Regions from separate parts of the Pseudoduganella sp. UC29_106 genome, predicted to be linked through region 1. Evidence: predicted binding sites of a transcription regulator. Region 1 holds the regulator's gene; each other region holds the start of a gene.

Region 1 (3,932 bases):
TCCGGTGCCAAGGAATCAAGCGGATAGTCGTCCCGCAGGGGCACCATCACTTTTGAGTGCCCAGTGGAGACCACCTGCAGCGGACGGGCCGCATCGAGGGCTGAAACGCCGCCCGCCAGCCGCAGTGCAGCAGCCGCGCGCGCCCGCCAAGCACCATCCAGCGGCTCGCCAAAGGAGATCGGCCCCTGCTCGATCTCGATGCGCCAATCGCCGCCCTCGCGTACGGAACGGATGCGCTGCAGGCCCGCCCCGGTGCGCTGCACGGTCACGCTGCCCGGCGGAAGACGACGAGCATGAGCCAAGGCGTAATGCGCCGCAATCGTGGCATGCCCGCAAACCGGCACTTCAATGGTCGGCGTAAAGAAGCGCACCCAGACATCGTGATCCGCCGCCGTCGGCCGCAACACAAAGGCCGTCTCGGAATGTTTCAGTTCGCGCGCGATGTCCTGCATCTGCGCATCCGATAGCCCGTCCGCATCGAGCACAACACCGGCGGGATTACCGCGAAATGGCGTTCGGGTGAAGGAATCAATGTGATAAAGCATCATGCTGGCCTCCGAAATAGAGATGTCAGCTTAATTATTGATCGAGATCGGGACAATCCGTACCACCTGCGATACACTCTCCCTTAAAATGGGAGAATCATGACCGACCTGGCCGACTACGCCACCTTCATCGCCATCCTGGACGCGGGCTCGCTGACCGAAGCCGCCCGCCGTACCGGCCGCTCGCTGCAGGCCGTCAGCCGCGCGCTGGCGGAACTGGAGGCGGAACTGGGCGCACAACTGATCCAGCGCACCACGCGCCGCCTGCAAGCCACGCCCGCCGGCGCGGCCTTCGCCGAGCGCATGCGCCGCGTGCTGGCCGATATCGAAGCCGCCCGCGAATCCGCCCGGCACGACGGCGAAGCGCCCAAAGGCAAGCTGCGCGTGGCCGCGCCGGCGCTGCTCGGCGCAACCTGGCTCACGCCCATGACAGCAGCGTTCATGCAGCGCTGGCCGCAGATCGAAGTCGAATTGGCGCTCAGCGAGCGCAAGGCCGACCTGGTCGCCGACCAGCTTGACCTCGCCGTGCGGCTTGGCGACCTGCCCGACTCCACCCTGCGCGCCCGCAAGCTGGCGGACATGCGCCGCGTCTTCTTCGCATCCCCCGCCTGGCTGCAGCAGCACGGCCGCCCCGAGCACCCGCAGTCGCTCGCAGCCCTGCCCTGCGTGCTGCGCACCACCGGCGCCGACCGCAAGCAATGGCCCGTCAACGTCGATGGCGAAGTCCGCCACATCAAGGTCCACGGCGCCTTCAGCGTCAACGATGCGTCAGCCGCCAACGAAGCCGTGGCGAATGGCCTCGGCGCCGGCATGGCCCCCTATTGGCAAATCAGGCGCATGCTCGACGAAGGCCGCGTCGAAACCATCCTGCGCGGCTTCGAACCGCCGCCCGTGCCTATCCACGCAGTCTGGCCCGGCGCTGGCGCCCTGCCCTCCCGCACGCGCCTTTTCATCGACCACTTGGCCATCCAGTTCGGCGCGGTGCATTGGTAACTTGATCTGGATCATGGCCGCGCAAGGCCCGCCGCGCGCACACTGGATCCATGAAAACGCCAAACGACACCACGCTCGGCATCCCGGAGATGGACGAAGCGCACAAGGAACTGTTCTACATGCTGGCGCAATTGCAGGACGCGTCCGATGAAGACTTCGCCTCCGGCACCCAGGAACTGATGCGCGCACTGGAAGAAGACTTGCGCGCCGAAGATGACTTGATGAAGGCAAGCGCATATGAACGCCGCGAAGAGCACACGGCCGAGCATATGCGGATCATGGCTTGCCTGCGCCACGCGATGCAAGCCGAAGACCACGCTTACGGGCGCAAAGCCATACGCCTGCTGGCCGTATGGCTGCAGGCGCACATGGATACGATGGATGCAGCGCTGGCAGTCGCGCTGAGGAATTAGGCCGCGCAGGCGGCTTCCGCAACAGGCATGCCGCTGGAGAGCGCCTCGAGGCGGGAACGGTCAAGGATACGCAGGTCGCGGTTATTCAGGGCGATCAGGCCGTCCGACTTCAGGCGGGCCAGCTGACGGCTTACGCTTTCCACGGTGAGGCCCAGGTAGCCGCCGATATCCTCGCGCGACATGCGCAGCTGGAAGCTGGTCGAGGAATAGCCACGCTGCGCATAGCGGCCGGAGAGATTGAGGAGGAACAGCGCCAGGCGCTGCTCGGCGCGCATATGGCTCAGGAACAGCATCACGGACTGCTCGCGCTGGATTTCACGGCTCATGGTGCGGTGGAAGTGCTGCAGCAGCACGGGCACCTGCATCACCAGCTCCTGCAGGCGGGCGAACGGAATCTCGCAGACTTCACTGTCTTCCAGCGCCACGGCGCTGACGGTGTGCTGGCCGGTGCCGATGGCTTCCATGCCCAGCAGGTCGCCGGCCATGTGGAAACCGCCGATCTGCTGCTCGCCGCGCTGGCTGACCTGCACGGTCTTGAAATGGCCGAAGCGGACGGCGAACAGGTGGTGGAACGGCTGGCCTTCCACATATAGCTGCTCGTCGCGCGGCACACGGCGGCGGCGCGCGATGATCTGATCCAGGCGCGCAATGTCGTCGTCGTTCAGGCCCTGCGGCAGACAAAGCTTGTTAAAACTGCACAGAGAACATTTGGTGGCCTGGGGGGTAGACATTTCGCTGCTCCTTCTTATAGACAGCAGCAGTATCGTCCGAATCCCCCTACAGCGCTATCGGGCTAGCCATGCAATTGGCGTAGGGGTTCCCCTACAATGTCAGATCAGGCCATGTTCCAGGGCGTAGCGCGTGATGTCCGCGTTGCTGGCCATGCCCATTTTTTCGAGAATCCGGCTGCGATAGGTGGTCACGGTGTTGGGGCTCAGGTGCAGCAGTTCGCCGATGCGCACCAGCGACTCGCCGGCTGCGATCAGCTTGAACACTTCCAGCTCACGGTTGGACAGGGCCTCGTGGTCGCCCGTCGATCCGCCGCCGACCAGGCTAGCCAGTTTCTCAAGCAGCGCCGGGCTCACATGCTTGCCACCGCAAGCCGCCTTGCGCACCGCCTCAATCAACGTGGCCGTCGGCGCATCCTTGGTCAGATAACCGGCCGCGCCCAGCTTCAGTGCGCGCACTGCGTAGATCTCTTCCGAATAGGTACTCAGCACCAAAACGGCCATGCGCGGATATTCGGCGCGCAGGGATTTCAGCAAGTCCAGCCCATTTTTGCCTGGCATCTTGATATCGACCAGGGCCACATCGTAGCTGCGTTCGGCCACGCGCTCCATCGCTTCCACCGCGTTGCTGGCCTCTCCCTCGACACTGATATCGGGCGCGGTGCCCAGCATCAGCCGAACGCCGTTGCGCGCGATGGCGTGATCGTCCACCAGCAGCACGCTGATCTGGTCACCCATGGCCGCCCTCCAGAGGCAGTCGAAGTCGCAGCACGGTGCCATTATCAGGAGTGCCGGTAATTGTCAGGACGCCGCCGAAGCCGCGCGTACGTTCATGCATACCCATGATGCCAAATGATTCCTTAGTCAAGAGATGGGCCTTGTCGATGCCCTTGCCGTTATCCGCGATCGTCAGCAGCACAGCGCCTTTGTCGCGCGTGGCGGAAAGGCGCACTTCGCTGGCATCGGCGTGGCGTACTACATTGGTCAGCGCCTCCTGCGCGACCCGGAACAGCATGGTGCTGCGTTCCGTATCCAGTTCCAGTTCAGCGACTGCAGGCGCGATCTCGCAGCTGCAATGCAGGCCAGTGCGCTGCTGTACCTGCTCCGCATACCATTCCAGCGCGGCCCACACGCCCAGCTGATCGAGCACACTGGGACGCAAGTCCGTGATCACGCGGCGCACGGTTTCGATGGCGTCCTGCGCCAGGCCCTGTACATCGAGCAACAGCGGGTCGGGCTGCTCGCCGGCGCGC
Region 2 (3,932 bases), 1.4 Mb from region 1:
GGTCGCCGCCGGCCGCCTCGCGCTGGGCTTCATCCTTCGCGATCAAGGCATTGGCTTCATCGACCAGGGCTTGCGCCTTGGCGGCGTTCGTGTGGCGTTCGTCGGCCAGGTGCTTGAAGTGGGCGGCGGCAGGAGCGTAGGCGGCGGTGCAGGCGGCGTCGAACTTTTCCCACAGGCTCTTCGGCGCCGCGCCGGACACGCCATCCAGCTGCTTCCAGCGTTCGCGCATCGCGCTGACCTTCTTGGCCAGGTCGCTCATCGGCAGGCCCTGCTTCGGCAGTTCTTCCACCGCTTTCACCAGTTCCTCGCGCGAGATATTGCCGCCCCAGCGCGCCCAGTCGTTCATGCGCTTCAGTTCGGCTCGCACATGGGACAGGCGGTCGGCCTGGTGCGGATTCAGGCGGCCGGTCCTGGTTTCCTTCAGTTTCTTGTCGAGGTCGGCGGCGATGTGCAGGTGGCCCTGGTCCAGCGCGGCGGACAACTGCTCGACCATTTCCATGAATTGCTTGTTGGCTTCTTTCTCGGCCGCGGTCGGCTTGTGCTTATCGCGCGACGGGCGCGCGGCGTGTTCGGCAGGCGCAGCCGCTTCGCCTTCCGCTACGGCTGGCGCCGCGGCATCGTGACCGGACTCGCCCGCGGCCTCGGCGGCGGCTTCCGGCTCGGCATCGGCGGCAGGCGCGGCAGACTCGGCTTGCGCGGAAGGCTCGGCGGCGGCGGCAGCTGGCGCAGGCGTGTGAACCGGGGCTGGGGCTGGGGCCGGCTCCGGCGCCGGCTGCTTCGGCGTCAGCTTGCTGCGCGCCTCACCGAGCGCCAGTTCGAAATCGCTCAGCAAATGCCGCGGCAACGATGCAAGCTCGGGCGAAGCCAACTGGGCCTCATGCTCGCTTGCAAAACGCTCCAGTTCCGCCAGCGCTGCGACAGCGTCGGCGGAAGACGTCAGCTTGCGCACGGCAGCCAGCGCATCGATCATGCCGCGCTGCAAAGCGACCTGCGCCTCCAGCCGGTGGCCGAGCGCTTCGCGGATGCCGCTGAAATTGCGCGGCCGGATCCGGCGCGGCGGCAATCACCTTCCACTGCCGGTCCAGGTCCGCGACCTGATTAGGGGTAAGCTTTTCATCCTGCAACAGACGCTGCGCTTGAGCAATGCACGCGTCGGCCTGGCGCTGTTCCGCCTGCTGATGGCGGATGGCATCGATGCGGCCTTGCATCAGCTTGGCCACGCGGCGGTCCGTGTTGCGCATGGCCTGCTGGACTTTTTCCAGCGCCGGCTGCGAATGCACGTGCTCGGCCGCAGCCAGGCGTACGTCGGCAAATTCGCTGTTGAGGATGAGTTCGACGGCTGTCTCTTCATTACCGGCCAGGCTGCGCGCCAGTTCGGCCTGGGCGCTGCGGCGGTCCGCGGCGCCGTTGGGCGCGCCATTGCCGGCGGCGTCCTGCCCGTTCTGGGCGGGAGCATCTGCCTGCGTATCGGCGCCCTTTTCACCGGGCCGCTTGAAGAGGAATTCGAACATGATAGCTATGATTGGATCAAAACCACCATCATAGCGCAGCGCCGACTTCTTTGTCGGCGGCAGAACGGCTCACTCATCACTGGTGAGCCGATGGCCCGCTCTACTCGGCCGCGGCGCGGTGAGCCGAATGCTGGCGACGGTGGTAGCGCAGCTCCGGCATGGGCAGGACATTCTCCGGTTCTTCGCGCACAGCCTCAAGGGCCCGGCGCGCTTCCACGGTGGATCTCCCATCCTTCACAGGCAAGGCCGGCTTGGCGCACTGCACGCGGCGCGCTTCCACCATCTCCGCATCGTGAGCGAGGAACTGGTTGGCGATCGCAAACCACGCTTCGCCACTGATGACGGCGCGCGCCATCGCAAACAGTTCCTTCTCTTCTTTCTCCAGGCGCTGCAACAGCGCACCGCAGAAGGCTTCGATTGCCTCGCAAATTTCGGTCACCTGTTCCTCGCTGCGCGCATTGGCGCTATCGAGTTCCTTCTGCAAGCGGCGGATCATCGCCAGTGCATTCTGGTTCAGGCGGCTCAATTCATCGAGCAATTGATTGGCCTGCTCGGTGGCCTCGCGTAATGCAGGAATCAGGTACAGCTCTATTTTGCGCCAGTGGCAAGCCTGGTAAAGACGCTCCAGTGTTTCGCATGCGTACTCAAGCTGGGACAGCGTAATGCTTTGCTGGCGTACGAACGTCGATTGCACGTATTTCTGGAACGATAGCAGGCTCAGGCGCACGTTGGCCTGTTCGACGGACAGGGCAACGAGTGTGTAAGTGGCCGTTAACATTCTTGCTCCCAAATGACGCTGTTGGCGGAACGGAAGTACAAGTGTAAATAAGCCCGACAGACCCGCCTTGATCAAAATCAAACATGGATCGGCGGTGTGCTAATAATTTACGGCGATTTCGGCCGTAGTTCAAGGCGAAGATCAACCATACCAGTTTCCCGCGACGACGTCACGGTTCCGCCGAATCTGCGCATCAAGTGTTGCATTCCTGTATTCTCCGCCAGCGCTTCACCGACCAACTCGCGCGTACCGCGACTAGTGAAATAGTCGATGAGCTTGCGGAACAAGATATTGCCCAGGCCTTTTCCTTTCAGGTCGGAACGGATGATGATGGCGAATTCGGCGTGCTGATTATCAGGGTCCGCCACGGCGCGCACCACGCCCAAAGTTTCGGCTTCGCCATCCATACCGGTTTGGGTCGCGATGAATGCCATTGCGCGGTCATAGTCGATTTGCGTGAGCCGCGCTAATTGTGCCGGCGGCAGTTCTTTCATCGCCGAAAAGAAGCGCAGGCGCACATCGTCGGGCGTGAGGCGCGCAAAGAAACGCACATGGGCCGGCGCATCTTCGGGACGGATCGGCCGCAGCAGCAAGGGGCTGCCCTGCCATTCAATTTCTTCTTCCAACGCCTGCGGATACGGGCGGATTGCCATCGCGGACTCTGGCCGTTTCGGTCCCAGTGCAATGCGCGCGGCCCGCGGGGACAGGCCGTCCTCGCCCGCCACCAGCGGATTGATTTCGAGGCTGGCCACTTCGCCGATGTCCGCAACGAGTTCGGCGACCTGGATCAGCATGCGGCAAACCGCATCGCTGTGTGGCTTCAGCGCACGCGAAACACGGGTGCGTTCAAGCATCTCGCGCGCCAGCACCATATTCAAGGGCGGCAGGCCGACGGCGCGATCGTCCACCACCTTGCCTGCGCTGCCGCCAAGTCCGATGCTGATCACGGGACCAAACACCGGGTCCACATTCATCGCGATGCGCAGTTGCTGGCTGTCGCCGCAATCCGCGTTAGCGCTATCGGCAAGCGTGACGCCATAGGCGGCCAGCACCGCGCGCAAAGGCTCCGGCGCCAGCTGCGGCAAGCCCTGCGCCTGCGCCGCTTCGACCACGGCGCGCGCAGCCTGGCGTTCCGGCGCGGAAGCCATCGGCGCCTGCGCCGGCACTTCGATCAGCAGCGCCTGATTGCGGTGCCAGGCCACGACCTGGCTGAAGGCGCGCACGGCTTTTTCCGGCGTGTCATATGCCGGCAACTCGGCCTGCGCGAACACCTGGCGCGCACCGGCCACCGCATCGCCACCCACCCAGCTGGCGAACACGCTGCGGCCGCTGGCCTTGATCAGCGGCGCCAGCGCCTGCGCCACTTCCGTGCTGCCGGTCGCGGACGAAGGCCCGTGCACGATCAGCAGCGCATCGGCCTGCGGTTCCTTCAGCAGCGTTTCCAGCACGGCGGCGTAGCGTTCGCCGTCCGCCTCGCCGCCGATGTCGATAGGGTTGGTGGCCGCCAGCCGCGCGGGCAGCTGCGATTGCAGCCGCTTCAGCGTATCGGGTGACAGCGGCGCCAGGCTGCCGTGCACCCAGTCCAGCGCATCGGCCGCCAGCTGGCCGGGGCCGGCGCCATTGCAGATGATGCCGAGGCGCTC
Region 3 (3,932 bases), 1.7 Mb from region 1:
GACGCCGGTCATGCCCATAGCCTTGACCAGTTCATCGACTGAGCGGGTGGAGATGCCCTGAATATAGGCCTCCTGAATCACCGCTGTTAGCGCCTTTTCGGCTGTGCGCCGTGGCTCCAGGAAGCCGGGGAAATAACTGCCGCTGCGCAGCTTGGGTATTTTGAGATCGACTTTGCCGGCCCGGGTTTCATAAGCGCGGTCGCGATAGCCGTTGCGGCTGTTGATGCGTTCATCACTGCGCTCGCCATAGGCGGCCTGGCAAAGCGCTTCCACGTCCATTTCCATGAGCCGCTGCAAGGCATGTTGCAAGGTCTGACGGATGAAATCTGCATCCGCCCCCTTTTCGGCGAGCTCGGATAGTGCGATAGTGGCGTTGGTCATTGTGTTTCCCTTAGGTTGAGTTAAGGTCTTCGCAAACCCAACATTACCTTAAGAATCACAATGGCCGCCCTCAAGCAGCCTTCCTAAACGCCGACTCCGGCGACCTCTTCATACACCACACCCTGGGGCACCATCGTCGCGTTGGCAAACAAGATGGCGCGCATCGCCTGGGCGATGATGACCAAAGGCACTGATTACCACCCTGGCACGTTGCCAGCTTGAACCGCAACACACTGAATAGAAAAAGAGGAGCTTCCAACCGCGATTGCAAAACATGACGTTGATGGCCAACAGGTCGAACCGGCGCTGGCAGACCCCGGCAATGTCTGCGGCCCACGAGCCCGAAACAGCAATAGGGAGCTGGCGCGCGAATAGCCCATTATGGTCCTTGCCTCAGGAGAGGCAACGCAGTTGAGACCGGATATACGTGAGCAGTCGCACCTCAAAGTCAAAGACGGAACGTTTGCAAACGAGGAGGAGTCCATATACGAATAGCCCATTATGGTCCTTGCCTCAGGAGAGGCAACGCAGTTAGAGACCGGATATACGTGAGCAGTCGCACCTCAAAGTCAAAGACGGAACGTTTGCAAACGAGGAGGAGTCCATATACTGACGCTCGTAAACTTGAGAGATATATTTTTTGAGGCAAGGATGGAATATCAACTTGTTTTGCAAATGAGAGGTCATTCTTTGATAAACTTTGACGAACTGATAAGTCTAGAAGATGAGTTGAACCTCGCGCTCAGTGATATGGCTGGGGTGGATGGCCACGACATGGGGCGCGATGAAGCGAACATTTTCATAATCACGTCAAACCCTTTAGTCGCCTTCTCACGTGCCAAGCCGATTCTCGAGCGGCGCAACTTGCTTCCAACCATCAATGCCGCTTTCAGATCGCTGACGGACGAAACTTACTCCAATATCTGGCCCGAAGACTCGAAAGTTGAATTCTCGGTTGCATAGGGCGCATGCGGCCAAAACCGGACGCACAACTTAATTAAGCATTGAGGCATGAAGAAGAAGACAGCGCTGGCTGCTTTTTTCATTTGGTCAGTGTGACCGCAATGGCCAAAGCTAGGTCCATGGTGTTTATGTGGGCCTCTACCCAGTCAGGCAGCGAGCGGATAATCTCGCGCGAGCCGGTTTCATCGCCGATGGCCAGCAGGCATTGTGCTCGGTCGATTTCGGCGAGCAGGCTGTTATGTGCAGCTTGGTGGACAACAGCTGGCGCGTAGTTGATGTCTCGCATTAGCCGGTTTTCCTCGGTCAAGTCTCCGGCGAGTTCGGTTGCCAGCCGCCGGCACGCGTCATCAAAGGCGGGGCGGGGCAGACCCTGCATGGATTGAAGCAGGTCGAAGACAATACGGTGAGACTGGTCCAATACAGGGATGCCGAGTGCCAGGTCCGGACCAAAAATGATGGAATCCATGGACTTCTCCGAAGATGTGGTTCACGAATTGTGCTGTACGGAAAGTCGACGGCACATGATCTAGGTCAAATTTGCTGCCCGCGACGCAGGTCGTGCACGGTGCAACGTAGGTTGGCGAGCTGTCCAATCCTCGGGCGTGGAAAAGTGTGAATCTTCCCTGGCGGCAAGGTGTTATCCTGAGCGAAGTCGGCCGAGTACGGCCAGGAACCGCCTTTCAATCAAAACATGACATCTAATACCAATACATGGCGTACTCATCCACTTGTCCGGGGAGTGGAATATGCGGTTTCTGCTCCCATCAACAGACAAGCTGGAAGTTTTTCACCCGAGCGAAGTTATCGCCTTGTTGATGTCGCGTACAGTCGGTACGATTCATCCACCGTCTTTACATTCACGGCGGACCGTGCCGAGACGGCAATTCAATGGTGGTGGCATGATGATGAGCCAGACTCGCTTCCATCGGAGCTGTTTCGTCGGATAAATTGATAAGACGCGATTCAGCCAGAAGCTGCCGCTGAAAGAGCATACAGGATTCAAAATGTTTCGTTCAATGAGGTCCTTTAGATTCTGGTCAATGGGGATAGGACTAATCTCCCTGGTACCGCTCGGCTACTTCATGTATCAAAATTGGCTATTTTCTCAATGGGCACGGGAGCGCGTTAGAAACGGAGAGTTTGTTTGCGGAACTGGGATGTTTGCGCTGCTCGTGCTTTGTGTTGTGACTGCCGGTACTCTTTCAGGTGTCGCCACTTTACTCGGTTTAGCCGGATACGTCAGAATGGAACGGCCGAGACCCAAAAAACGACTACTGGAAATAATTCTGATTTCGAGTGTTGCGGCTCTTGCCTTTGTGGCAGGGCTCTTCTTTGTCTGACCCATACCAGCCAAGAGCGGCCCCTATTTACGGGAAAATGTCCATGGATACAGTCGATGCACAGATATTAAGGGTAGCAGAAGAACTAGTGTCCGGAGCCTCGAAAGCTGTTGCAGACGAGCTAGCTCGGATGACGCCTGTCAGCCCCAAGTATATGAGGTTGGCGCACTTTCTCTTTCACTATCTTGCGGACGAAGATATTCGAGAGCGGGACGACGAATACGCTAGACTCCAACTTGCGCAGCTACGTCAACTGATTACCGAAGCGACTTACTAAAACGGCCAAGAGCGGACCACCGAAACGTTTGCTAAGCTCACCAGACTAATTTCGCTATGAAATCAGCAACCTCTATTAACGAAGCAGACGAATTCGCGTCGCGAGTGCTAAAGGTCAATCATGCGGGGGAAAATGGGGCCGTAAACATATATGCAGCACAAATAATCCTCGCCCGAATCACCGCGCCCAAGATCGTGGGCGAGCTAAGCGAGTTCAAGTCTCATGAAGAAAGGCACCGAGCTGTATTCTGGGCGGAACTTCAACGCCGAAATCGTCCACGTTGCCGTAGCTACTGGCTTTGCGGTATTGGTGGCTTCATACTTGGGCTAGTGACCGGGGCTTTCGGGCGTGGCGCCATCACTGCAACCACTGTGGCGGTAGAGCGAGTAGTGCTTCGCCATCTTGAGCAACAGCTCAACTTATTGGACGGGTGCGACGAAACTGCGGTAAGGGCTATTGAGTCAATCGTTGCCGAAGAGCGGCAGCATTATGACCGGTCAGCTTCCGATATCGATGGCGGTAATTTCTGGTCCAGGGTGCTGTCGCCCATCGTCTCAGCCTCCACAGAGGCAGTGATTTGGATTGGTATGCGAGTATGAGCCGTCGTACAGCGATCAACAGGCCCGCAGCCGGCCAAAAGCGGAAGTGCAAACCAACTTGCGGAGGTCATTATGACACTCGACCCGAATAAAATCGACAATGCAGTGCTTGCGCTCTTACAGTTGGGCCTGCACGATGGAAACCGTACTTGGAAATCGTTTGATTGGGACGCGATGAATCGCCTCCACGCAAAGGGTTTAATCTCAGATCCAGTTGGGAAGGCGAAGTCAGTCGAGTTGACTGAACGGGGCATGGTCGAATCGCGTCGGCTACTTGCTGACCTTTTTGGGTCGTGATGTAAGGTAACGAGAGCGAGAACGGCCAAGAGTGGACCGCGGCACCGGCTGTCAATCTGACGTTGCGTTGAAATT
Region 4 (3,932 bases), 2.2 Mb from region 1:
GGTGGGGCTGGCTACCGCGTTGGGGGCGGCTGGCTGGCGGGGGAAATCAGGCGGTCAGGATCAGCTTGTTCAGCTGGGTGATGCGCAGGCGGTAAATGCGGCCCGCATGTTCGATTTCGATTTCTCGCTGGTCCTGCATCAGGCCGGCAGTCGTATAGCGCGGCACGGCCGGCGTGACAGTGGCGCGGGGCGTGGCGGCGGGTTTCAGGAGGGGCAGGGCGGAAGAGTCGGTGCTGTGCATTGTTGTTATCCTTAAATAAGAATCATTCGCATTTGCATTATGCGCAGCACAAAACCGATTGTCAATAAAAAAAGACCCGCCGAAGCGGGCCCAAGCTGGGTTCGGATATTCAGAGGGCGGCGAGCAGCGGGGCGGGCGCTTCGGCCGCCACGGCAGCGGCCTTGCCACGGCCAGGCACTTTGCCGCGGGCGCGCGAGGGCGGCAGGCGGCGCAGGCATTTCAGCGCTTCCGGGTCCTTGATGCCGATGGTGCGCTGGTCCACGCTGATCAGGCCGATTTCATTGAAGGCCGACAGCGTGCGGCTGACCGTCTCCAGGGTCAGGCCAAGGTAGGAGCCGATTTCGTGGCGCGTCATGCGCAGGTTGAACAGCTTGCTGGAATAGCCCATCTGGGCAAAGCGTTCGGACAGCGACACGAGGAAGCGCGCCACGCGGGCTTCGGCGCTCAGTGCGCCCAGCATGCCGATCATGGCTTGCTCGCGCACCAGCTCGCGGCTCATCACGCCATACAGCATGTTTTCCAGCTCCAGGTGGATGCGGCCCAGGGCGGTCAGTTTCTTGAAGGGGAGCAGGATGAGGTCGCAGTCCGACAGCGCGACGGCTTCCGATGAATAGTGGCGGGTGTGGATGCCATCCACGCCCAGCAGGTCGCCCTTCATCGGGAAGGCCAATACCTGCTCATTGCCGAATTCATCGATCAGCACGGTTTTCAGGAATCCGGAATTCACGACATACAGCATGTCGAAGGGCTGGCCGATGGTGTGGATGCGCTGGCCCGTCTTGAACTGGACATGCTGGAACAGCAGTTCGTCGACATTGATGGAGCAGACCGGGATGTGGAGCAGTTCGCAGACCTCTTTCAAATTGGACCACAGCCGGCCCTGGCGCTGGCGACCCGCCTCCGTTGAAGTGGGGGCCGCGCTGGCACGAATGTCAGACGATTGCGTCGAAAGCATACTCATCTCCTGGTCAGGACGTCGCTTGCGTGTTTTATTATATTGCCAGAAAGCTCATATATTTCCGGCAACTCAAGCGTGATGGTTTCAGTATGCCAACACAGGTGTTGTCTTCATATCAGCAAAGCGCTGAATATGGGCGTAGGAGCCGGCGCGCTGATGTAGGAATTTTCCTAATCAGCGAAGGTCAGGTCTTGAAAGGGGAGAGCAGCTTGTGCGCGACAGCGTACTGAACCAGTTCCGACAAGGAAGCCATGCCCATCTTCTGCATGATGCGCGTCTTGTGCGTGCTGACGGTCTTTACGCTCAGGTGCAGGCCGTTGGCAATCTCGGTGATGGACTTGCCGCCCACCAGCAAGGAAAAAACTTCGAACTCGCGGTCGGACAGCTGCTTGTGCAGCAGCGTCTCGTTCGGCTGCATGATATTCAGGGCCAGCTGCTCGGCCACCTCGGTACTGATATAAGGACGGCCGGAGGCCACCTTGCGGATCGCCCCCACCAGCTGGGTGCCCGCGCTTTCCTTGGTCAGATAGCCCTGGGCGCCGGCACGGATGGCGCGCACCGCATACTGTTCCTCTTCATGCATGGTGAGGATGAGAATGGCCAGCTTGGGCGCCTCGCTCTTGATCTGGCGGATCAGGTCCACGCCGCTGCGGCCGGGCATGGAGAGGTCCAGCAGCAGCAGGTCGAAGCCGCCCTGGCGCACATGGCCCAGCACTTCGAAGCCGTCGACGGCTTCCCCAACTATGTCGATATCCGGCGCCCCGTCGAGAATGCGCTTCAGGCCCTCGCGCATGATGGTGTGGTCGTCGGCGATGACAATTCGAATCATGGGATTTTTGATAACTTTGTGAAATAATTAACAATTGGGGCGCGCCGTTCCGGCGCCAGGCCGGCCGGACGCTTTATTCGACGGGCGTCGGGTCCTTGATCAAGCGGTGCACCAGCACCGGGATCTTCGAGTGGGACAGCACTTTATTCGTTACGCTCCCAAGAAGCAACTGGCCCCAGCCGCTGCGGCCGTGCGAACCCATGAAAATGAGGTCGCAGCCATTCTTCTCAGCCACGTCGACGATCTTCAGCGCCGCGCTTTCCGCGAACGCCGTCATCCCTTCCGCCCGCACCCCTTTCCTGGCGCAGGATTCCAGGATGGGCTGGACGTGCTCGTTCCCTGCCCGCTGCATCGCCGCCCGGTACTCTTCCTCGCTGGGATAGCTGGGCGGGATGATTTCCACATAGATCGGATACTGGTATTCCGGGGCCACAAACAGAGCCAGCACTTCGGCGCCCATCTGCTGTGCGAAATTGGTTCCCGCACAGGCGGTCTTGCTGGAGATAGCCGAACCGTCGGTGGTGATCAGGATTTTCCGGTACATACAGCCTCCTCTTATGGGGGTCCTATCCCTCATTGTAGCCCCGTTTTCACCTATTGTTCTGTTGTAAAGACTTGATATTTGTCAATAAATGCTGCGCTCTGCCGCAAAAGAGATGTAAATAGTGCATTTTTCGGGCATTCCCAAATACAACAGTCGGCGCGCAGTGAATGGGAATGCAAAGGGAGAGATTGAACTAAGGGGCGCGCCCCTGATACACTCGCGTAAGTGCTGATATTGCCGAGGATCAACGGCAGCAATTTTTTAGACATGGAGAAGCAGGGATTATGACTGACGCCGCTGATGATTTCGACGCATTATTCGAGGAAGTGTCCGCTCAGCGGAACGCTGCGGCTGCCTACCCCGGCGCCAGCCCTGGCTCCGGCCCCAGCCGCTTCCGCGGAAGATGAGCTGGAGAATCTGTTCGACGAAATCGCCTCTGCCCGCAGCGCCGATGCGCCGGCCCCCGCCGCCGCGCCCGCTGTAGCCGCATCCAACGATGTCCAGGGCGCCGAAGGCGACGCGCATGATGGCTCGATGTTCGAGCGCCTGGGCGGCATCGTGCGCCTGCTGCACGATTCGCTGCGCGAACTGGGCTACGACAAGGCGCTGACGGAAGCCTCGACCCAGATCATGGACGCGCAGGACCGCCTGGAATATGTCGCTTCGCTGACCGAGCAGGCCGCCAACAAGGTGCTGAATACCCTGGACGATGGCATGCCGGCCCAGGATGTGCTGTCGAAGAAATCCAAGGAAATGGAAGACCGCTGGGCCGACCTGTTCGCCGGCAAGCTCAGCATCGATGAATTCAAGACCCTGGCCGGCGATTCGCGCGCCTTTGCCCAGGCCGTCTCCGAAGCCACCGAAGCGGAGAAGGCGCGCCTGCTGGAAATCATGATGGCCCAGGACTTCCAGGACATCACTGGCCAGCTGATCAAGAAAGTGGTCAACATCACCAAGACGGTCGAAAACGAACTGGCCCAGCTGCTGAAGGATAACGCCCCGGCCGAAGTGCGCGAGAAGATTGCGCAGAAAGAGGTGTCGCTGATGTCCGGTCCATCCGCTCCGTCGGTGGCCCTGAGTCAGGACAGTGTGGACGACCTGCTTGCCGATCTGGGATTCTAATGGACGATATGCTCAAGGAGTTCGTTGTCGAGGCGATGGACTTGGCCGTTAAACGTGGAAGAGCACCTGCTGCGCCTCGAACGTGACCCCGACAACAAAGAAACGCTGAACGCCGTTTTCCGCTCCTTCCATACCATCAAGGGTGGTGCGGGCTTCATGAACCTGGGCGCGCTGGTTTCCGCCTGCCACCTGACCGAAAACCTGTTCGACGCGCTGCGCACCGGCGCCGCACCCGTGA

Evidence for each region. The regulator FNR, encoded in region 1, switches genes on or off when oxygen is low (the NO sensors DNR and NnrR bind a similar motif). The targets are predictions, from matches to a motif close to TTGATNNNNATCAA.
Region 2: a site for FNR is predicted at 2,357-2,370, ahead of ACHMW6_RS22055 (hemerythrin domain-containing protein). Genes of this name have one in related genera too.
Region 3: a site for FNR is predicted at 1,866-1,879, ahead of ACHMW6_RS23925 (bacteriohemerythrin). Genes of this name have one in related genera too.
Region 4: a site for FNR is predicted at 2,644-2,657, ahead of ACHMW6_RS26390 (universal stress protein). Genes of this name have one in related genera too.

Annotation. Positions count from the first base shown of each region.
Region 1 covers NZ_CP171977.1:3,071,146-3,075,077, reverse strand. The annotation lists gene ACHMW6_RS15815 (PhzF family isomerase) at 1-548, opposite strand, end outside; gene ACHMW6_RS15810 (LysR family transcriptional regulator) at 645-1,538, shown strand; gene ACHMW6_RS15805 (bacteriohemerythrin) at 1,589-1,951, shown strand; gene fnr (fumarate/nitrate reduction transcriptional regulator Fnr) at 1,948-2,682, opposite strand; gene ACHMW6_RS15795 (response regulator) at 2,782-3,417, opposite strand; gene ACHMW6_RS15790 (PAS domain S-box protein) at 3,410-3,932, opposite strand, start outside.
Region 2 covers NZ_CP171977.1:4,428,253-4,432,184, forward strand. The annotation lists gene ACHMW6_RS22045 (DUF349 domain-containing protein) at 1-970, opposite strand, end outside; gene ACHMW6_RS22050 (hypothetical protein) at 876-1,511, opposite strand; gene ACHMW6_RS22055 (hemerythrin domain-containing protein) at 1,612-2,289, opposite strand; gene ACHMW6_RS22060 (bifunctional acetate--CoA ligase family protein/GNAT family N-acetyltransferase) at 2,397-3,932, opposite strand, start outside.
Region 3 covers NZ_CP171977.1:4,777,872-4,781,803, forward strand. The annotation lists gene ACHMW6_RS23915 (IS256 family transposase) at 1-381, opposite strand, end outside; gene ACHMW6_RS23920 (hypothetical protein) at 1,033-1,344, shown strand; gene ACHMW6_RS23925 (bacteriohemerythrin) at 1,424-1,810, opposite strand; gene ACHMW6_RS23930 (demethoxyubiquinone hydroxylase family protein) at 3,018-3,560, shown strand; gene ACHMW6_RS23935 (DUF6429 family protein) at 3,633-3,857, shown strand.
Region 4 covers NZ_CP171977.1:5,258,722-5,262,653, reverse strand. The annotation lists gene hemP (hemin uptake protein HemP) at 47-241, opposite strand; gene ACHMW6_RS26400 (Crp/Fnr family transcriptional regulator) at 351-1,196, opposite strand; gene ACHMW6_RS26395 (response regulator) at 1,384-2,028, opposite strand; gene ACHMW6_RS26390 (universal stress protein) at 2,102-2,572, opposite strand; gene ACHMW6_RS26385 (protein phosphatase CheZ) at 2,873-3,694, shown strand; partial or broken gene ACHMW6_RS26380 (chemotaxis protein CheA) at 3,694-3,932, shown strand, end outside.